Regions from separate parts of the Streptomyces sp. NPDC048254 genome, predicted to be linked through region 1. Evidence: riboswitches for the same ligand, from Rfam matches in the RefSeq annotation. Region 1 holds a riboswitch; each other region holds the start of a gene.
What was found. A riboswitch is a leader RNA that binds a small molecule or an ion and turns the genes downstream of it on or off. The one in region 1 is predicted to bind thiamine pyrophosphate.

Region 1 (2,259 bases):
CATGGAAACGCCTGGCGATCCGGTTGAGTTCCCCGAGCGTGCGCAACTCCGCGAACTGGGCCTCGTCGTTGGCGTCCGCGATGGAGCCGGGGCGCAGGCCGTCGCCCAGCGAGTACGTGACGTCGTAGGTGGCGAGAATCTCGCAGAGTTCCTCGAAGTTCTCGTACAGAAACGATTCCTTGTGGTGCGCGAGGCACCAGGCCGCCATGATCGAGCCGCCGCGCGAGACGATGCCGGTCTTGCGGTTGGCGGTGAGCGGCACATACGGCAGCCGCACGCCCGCGTGGACGGTCATGTAGTCCACGCCCTGCTCGGCCTGTTCGACGACCGTGTCCTTGTAGATCTCCCAGGTCAGCTCCTCGGCCCTGCCGTCGACCTTCTCCAGGGCCTGGTAGAGCGGGACCGTGCCGATGGGGACGGGGGAGTTGCGCAGCACCCACTCGCGGGTGGTGTGGATGTTGCGTCCGGTGGAGAGGTCCATGACCGTGTCGGCGCCCCAGCGGGTTGCCCAGGTCATCTTCTCCACCTCCTCCTCGATGGAGGAAGTCACGGCGGAGTTGCCGATGTTGGCGTTGACCTTCACCAGGAACCGCTTGCCGATGATCATCGGCTCGATCTCCGGGTGGTTGACGTTGGCCGGCAGCACGGCCCGTCCCGCCGCGATCTCCTCACGGACGACCTCGGGGGAGACGTTCTCCCGGATGGCGACGTACTCCATCTCCGGGGTGACCTCACCCCGGCGCGCATACGCCAGCTGCGTGACCGCCTCGCCGTCACGGCTGCGGCGCGGCTGGCGCGGGCGGCCCGGGAAGACCGCGTCCAGGTTGCGCAGTCCGCCACGCGGAGAGGTGTGCTTGATCCCGTCGTCCTCGGGACGAACGGGGCGGCCCGCGTACTCGGCGGTGTCACCGCGGGCGATGATCCAGTTCTCCCGCAGCGGCGGCAGGCCCCTGCGGACGTCGGTCTCGACGAGCGGATCGGTGTACGGGCCGGAGGTGTCGTAGAGCGTGACCGACTGCCCGTTGGTGAGATGCACCTGACGGACCGGCACCCGAAGGTCGGGGCGCGAACCCTCGACATACCCCTTGTGCCAGCCGATCGACTCTCCTGCCTCTTGGGGTGTTTCACCCGCAATGGGCTGTTCGTCCTGACTGAAGGCAGGCGTGCGTGCGTCCTTGTTGGTCATGAGACCTACTCCCTACGCCGGCATTACCCGGTAACAGGTTCGGCGGTCGACGCAGCGGCTTCCGTCGGGCGGCGTTTCATGTGAAACATCACTCGTTCCACGTGAAACATCGCGAATACGGAGGTCAGCGCCCTCTCAGCCCGGTGCTCCGAGCTCCCGCGTGTGCAAAGGTGCCTCCACGCTAGCGTCAATTCGGGCGCGGTGAACAGAGGGCCCCTGTCGTTCTTGCGATGATCGGGCGGTGACCACGACACAGCAGCACCCCTATCCGCCCCCCGACCCAAGGCGCGGCAACGGCGCCGCACAGGGCGGCGGAACCGGCCACGGGGGCCACGGTGCCGGTGACGGACACGACCACGGGCAGGGCCACCAGCACGACCAGGGGCGCGCTCACAGTCACGACGACGGCCACATCCTCGGCCACCCGCCCGGCCAGGGACCGGGCCAGGGACCGGGCCAGGGACCGGGCCAGGGACCCGGCCAGGGCGGCTCGGGGGCAGGCGGCGGGCACGGTCACTCGCACAGCCACAGCCACGGCCCCGCCGCGCCGGTCTCCAAGCATCTGCGCAAGGTCATCGCGGCGATCCTCATCCCCTTCACCGCCGCGGTCGTCGTCGGGCTCGTGGTGCTGTGGCCCGGCGGCGCCCCGTCGCACGAGCGCACTGGCGTCGGCTTCGACCGGCAGACGCAGGCGGCCACGGTCACCAAGGTCGTCTCGGTCAGCTGCAAGTCGGTCAACGCTTCGGGGGACAGCTCGACAGGCGACACCTCCACCGCGGAGGGCAGCTCCGCGAAGCAGGAGGAGGACGGCACCTGCAAGAAGGCCACGGTCCGGGTCGACACCGGCAAGGACAAGGGCCGTACGTTCACCGAGATCGTGCAGCCCGACCAGTCGCGTCAGCTGGACGAGGGCGAGAAGGTCGTGGTCGCGTACGAGCCCTCGGCGCCCAAGGACCTGCAGTACTCGGTCACCGACGTGAACCGGAAGTTCCCGATGGCGCTGCTGGCCGGGATCTTCGCGCTCGCCGTCGTGGTGGTGGGTCGGCTGCGCGGTGTGATGGCGCTGGTCGCGC
Region 2 (2,259 bases), on a different contig from region 1:
GCAGCCGCGAGCCGTCGTCGAGCACCACCGCGCCGGGTTCGACACGCGCCACGCGCGCGTGCGTGCGCAGTTCGGCGCCGCTGTCGGCGTACCAGGCGGTCATCGGCGCGGCCACCTCGGCCGGGAGCGCTCCCGCGAGCGGGCGGTCGGCGGCCTCCACGACGGTCACCGCGCAGCCGGCCTCCCGGGCCGCGGTGGTGAACTCGGCGCCGATCCAGCCCGCGCCGACCACCACGATGTCGTGCTGCCGGGCGAGTACGGGCCGCAGCCGCTCGGCGTCGTCCAGGGTGCGCAGCAGGTGGACGCCGGGCACGCCCTCGGTGCCGGGCAGCGCGATCGGCTCGGCGCCGGTGGCGAGGACCAGGACGTCGTACGGCACCGGTCCGGCCTCGGTGTCCAGCTCACGGTCGGCGGGGCGCACGCCGAGGGCCTCGCGGCCGAGCGCCAGCTCGATGCCGAGCGCCTCGAAGTCGACCTCGAAGGCGGAGCCCTCCGCCTTGCCGAGCAGCACCGCCTTGGAGAGCGGCGGCCGGTCGTACGGCTGGTGCGGCTCGGCGCCGATCAGGGTGACGGTCCCGGTGAACCCCTGCTCACGCAGGGCCACGGCGGTCTGCACCCCGGCCATGCCCGCGCCCACGACCACCACGCGCCGCGTCTGTGACGTGCTCTGTCGCTGCGTCTGCTCGCTCACGTGATCACCATAGACAAGAACGATAGACAACTGACAAAGAGTCAGTCAGGGGGCGTGCTGAGTGACCTGCTCCACACCGCCGGCGCAGGCCGTCTTACGAGGGCGGAGCCCCGCGGTCTAGGGTGGCCGGTAAGCACACGCGGGAGCCCGGGCGCACTGGGCTGAGAGGGAGGCTGGCGGCCTCCGACCGTACGAACCTGATCCGGGTCATGCCGGCGAAGGGAGGGGCTGGACGCCCATGTCCGCACATACGTCCGACGTCCTCGTCATCGGGGGCGGCATCATCGGCCTGGTCACGGCCTGGCGGTCCGCGCAGCGCGGGCTCGCCACCGCCGTGGTCGACCCGGAGCCAGGCGGCGGAGCCGCGCAGGTCGCGGCGGGAATGCTGGCCGCGGTCACCGAACTGCACTACGGCGAGCAGACCCTGCTGGGGCTCAACCTGGCCTCCGCCCGCCGCTATCCCGACTTCGCCGCCGAGCTCACCGAGCTGACCGGCCACGACCTCGGCTACCGGCGCTGCGGCACGCTCGCGGTCGCGCTGGACGCCGACGACCGCGCGCATCTGCGCGAGCTGCACGCCCTCCAGCGGCAGTCGGGGCTGGACTCCGAGTGGCTGTCCGGGCGAGACTGCCGGCGCCTGGAGCCGATGCTCGCGCCGGGCGTACGCGGCGGGCTGCGGGTCGACGGCGACCACCAGATCGACCCGCGCCGGCTGGCGGCCGCCCTGGTGGCCGCGTGCGAGCGGGCCGGGGTGGTCTTCCACCGCGACTGGGCCGAGCGTCTGGAGGTGGTACGGGAGCGGGCCGCCGGTGTCGTCACGCGCGCGGGCGACCCGCTGGGCGCGGACCGGGTCGTGCTCGCCGCGGGGAGCCTGAGCGGGCGGCTGGCGGGGGTGCCGGACGAGGTACTGCCGCCGGTGCGGCCCGTGAAGGGGCAGGTGCTGCGGCTGACCGTGCCCGCGCGGTACGCGCCGTTCCTCAGCCGGACGGTACGGGCCGTGGTGCGCGGCGGCCATCTCTACCTGGTGCCCCGGGAGAACGGCGAGCTGGTCGTCGGGGCGACCAGCGAGGAGCTGGGCTGGGACACGACGGTCACCGCGGGCGGCGTGTACGAGCTGCTGCGCGACGCGCACGAGCTGGTGCCCGGCATCACCGAGCTGCCGCTGACCGAGACCCGGGCCGGGCTGCGCCCCGGCTCCCCCGACAACGCGCCGCTGCTCGGGCCGACCCGCCTCGACGGACTGCTGCTGGCCACCGGTCACCACCGCAACGGGGTGCTGCTCACGCCGGTCACGGGAGACGTGATGGCGGAGCTGCTGACCGGCGGTGAGCTGCCGGAAGAGGCCCGTCCGTTCACGCCGAAGCGTTTCGGCCCCGTCCCCGGCGCACTCCTGGAGCAGACCGCATGAACATCTCCGTCAACGGGGAGCGCCGGGAGATCACCCCGGGCACCGCTCTCGACACGCTCGTGAGGTCCCTCACGGCCGCGCCGTCCGGGGTGGCCGCGGCGGTCAACGAGACCGTCGTACCGCGCGGGGAGTGGCCGGGTACGGCGCTCGCCGAGGGTGA
Region 3 (2,259 bases), on a different contig from region 1:
CGACCGGCCAGGCGAAGAAGACGGCGAAGAACGCGACGGGCACGAGCATCAGCCCGAGCCGCGCCGCGCTCCCGCGCCTGCCGGCTGCCGCGGCTACTTCAGTACGAGTGACGTCCACGTCTTGACCCACTGGTCACGGTTGGCGGCGATCTTGTCGGGCGCCATGGTCTCGGGGTCCTGGGCGGCGGGACCGTACTTCGTGAACTCGGCAGGCACGGCGGCCCCCTTGACCACCGGGTACACGAACATGTTCAACGGCATGTCCTCCTGGAACTCCTTGGAGACCAGGAAGTCGACGAGCGCCTTGCCGCCCTTGGTGTTCTTGGCGTTGCTCAGCAGCCCGGCGAACTCGATCTGCCGGAAGCAGGTGCCGGTCGCCACGCCGGTGGGCGCGGTGCTGGGCTTCGGGTCGGCGTAGATGACCTCGGCGGGCGGGGAGGAGGCGTACGACACGACGAGCGGCCGGTCGCCCTTCGCCTTCCTGCCGCCGGCCGAGCCGGAGAACTCCTCGTTGTAGGCCTGCTCCCAGCCGTCGACGACCTTGACGCCGTTGTCCTTGAGCTTCTTCCAGTAGCCCTGCCAGCCTCCCCCACTCTCGGCTTCGCTCGAGCGGGAGGTGCCCCCATCCCCGTACGCGGCGGCGGAGCCGAGCAGGAAGCCGAGCCCCGGCGAGGAGGTGGCCGCGTTCTCCGTGACGAGGAGGTTCTTGTACTGCGGCTTGACGAGGTCGGCGTAGGAGGTGGGCGGGGTCAGCTTGTGCTTGCTGAAGTAGGCCTTGTCGTAGTTGACGCAGATGTCGCCGTAGTCGATGGGGGTGACCCGGTGCTTGCCCACGTCGAGCTGGTAGTCCGTGCCGACCTGGTCGAGGCCCTTGGCTTCGTACGGCTGGAAGAGACCGTTGTCGAGAGCGCGGGAGAGCAGGGTGTTGTCGACGCCGAAGAAGACGTCGCCCTGCGGGTTGTCCTTGGTCAGGATCGCCTTGTTGACGGCCTGGCCGGCGTCGCCGTCCTTGAGGACCTTCACCTTGTAGCCGGACTGCTTCTCGAAGTCCTGGAGCACGGTCTTGGAGACGGCCCATGAGTCGTGGCTGACCAGGGTGACGGTCTTGGAGTCGGTCCCGGTACCCGACGACGAACACGCGGACAGCGTGACGAGGCCGAGCCCGACGGCCGCGGCCAAGAAGGTCCTTGTGTGCACTGGTGTTTTCCTCCTGGGGTTGACCAGGAAGAGACGCGGCCCTGCCCAGAGGATCTGATCTTCTGGGCAGGGCGCAACAGCTTGAGTGATGACCGAACTTCCTACCCAGAATGACCTGGGCGAGGTTCAGAGGGTCTGCGGCCCGATTGCCGCACTCTCAGCGCTGTGGCGCTCCCCTGTCGGAATATGAAGATGTACCTGCGGCCCTCAGATTACCGCTCGGTGGCCGCGAGCTGACCGCAGGCTCCGTCGATCTCCTGACCACGGGTGTCCCGGACGGTGACGGGCACACCGTGCGCGGCGATGGCCTCGACGAAGGCCTTCTCGTCCTCGGGCCGCGACGCGGTCCACTTCGAACCCGGCGTCGGGTTCAGCGGGATGAGGTTGACGTGCACGGGCTTGCCCTTGAGGAGGCGGCCCAGCCGGTCCCCCCGCCACGCCTGGTCGTTGATGTCGCGGATGAGGGCGTACTCGATCGACAACCGCCGCCCGCTCTTCTCGACGTACTCGAACCCGGCGTCGAGCACCTCGCGCACCTTCCACCGCGTGTTCACGGGGACGAGGGTGTCGCGCAGTTCGTCGTCGGGGGCGTGCAGGGAGATCGCGAGCCGGCACTTGAGTCCCTCGTCGGCCAACCGGTGGATGGCCGGCACGAGTCCGACCGTCGACACGGTGATCCCGCGCTGCGAGAGACCCAGCCCGTCCGGGGCCGGGTCGGTCAGCGCCCGGATGGCGGTGACGACCCGCTTGTAGTTGGCGAGGGGCTCGCCCATGCCCATGAACACGATGTTGGACAGCCGCGCCGGACCGCCGGGCACCTCCCCGTCCCGCAGCGCCCGCATCCCGTCCACGATCTGGTGGACGATCTCCGCGGTGGACAGGTTCCGGTCGAGGCCCGCCTGCCCGGTCGCGCAGAACGGGCAGTTCATCCCGCACCCCGCCTGCGAGCTGATGCACATGGTCACCCGGTCCGGGTAGCGCATCAGCACGGACTCGACGAGCGTGCCGTCGAACAGCCGCCACAGCGTCTTGCGGGTGGTGCCCTCGTCCGTCGACAGATGC

Region 2: it holds a riboswitch for thiamine pyrophosphate, as region 1 does, so the genes downstream of both, thiO (glycine oxidase ThiO) here and thiC (phosphomethylpyrimidine synthase ThiC) in region 1, are expected to answer to the same signal.
Region 3: it holds a riboswitch for thiamine pyrophosphate, as region 1 does, so the genes downstream of both, ACGFZQ_RS18635 (thiamine ABC transporter substrate binding subunit) here and thiC (phosphomethylpyrimidine synthase ThiC) in region 1, are expected to answer to the same signal.

Annotation. Positions count from the first base shown of each region.
Region 1 is NZ_JBICZJ010000012.1:51,532-53,790, forward strand. Features, by position in the region: gene thiC (phosphomethylpyrimidine synthase ThiC) at 1-1,186, opposite strand, end outside; TPP riboswitch at 1,179-1,356, opposite strand; gene ACGFZQ_RS30785 (YibE/F family protein) at 1,428-2,259, shown strand, end outside.
Region 2 is NZ_JBICZJ010000011.1:330,476-332,734, reverse strand. Features, by position in the region: gene ACGFZQ_RS30380 (FAD-dependent oxidoreductase) at 1-691, opposite strand, end outside; TPP riboswitch at 821-932, shown strand; gene thiO (glycine oxidase ThiO) at 930-2,099, shown strand; gene thiS (sulfur carrier protein ThiS) at 2,096-2,259, shown strand, end outside.
Region 3 is NZ_JBICZJ010000006.1:131,281-133,539, forward strand. Features, by position in the region: gene ACGFZQ_RS18630 (ABC transporter permease) at 1-49, opposite strand, end outside; gene ACGFZQ_RS18635 (thiamine ABC transporter substrate binding subunit) at 94-1,197, opposite strand; TPP riboswitch at 1,278-1,385, opposite strand; gene rlmN (23S rRNA (adenine(2503)-C(2))-methyltransferase RlmN) at 1,410-2,259, opposite strand, start outside.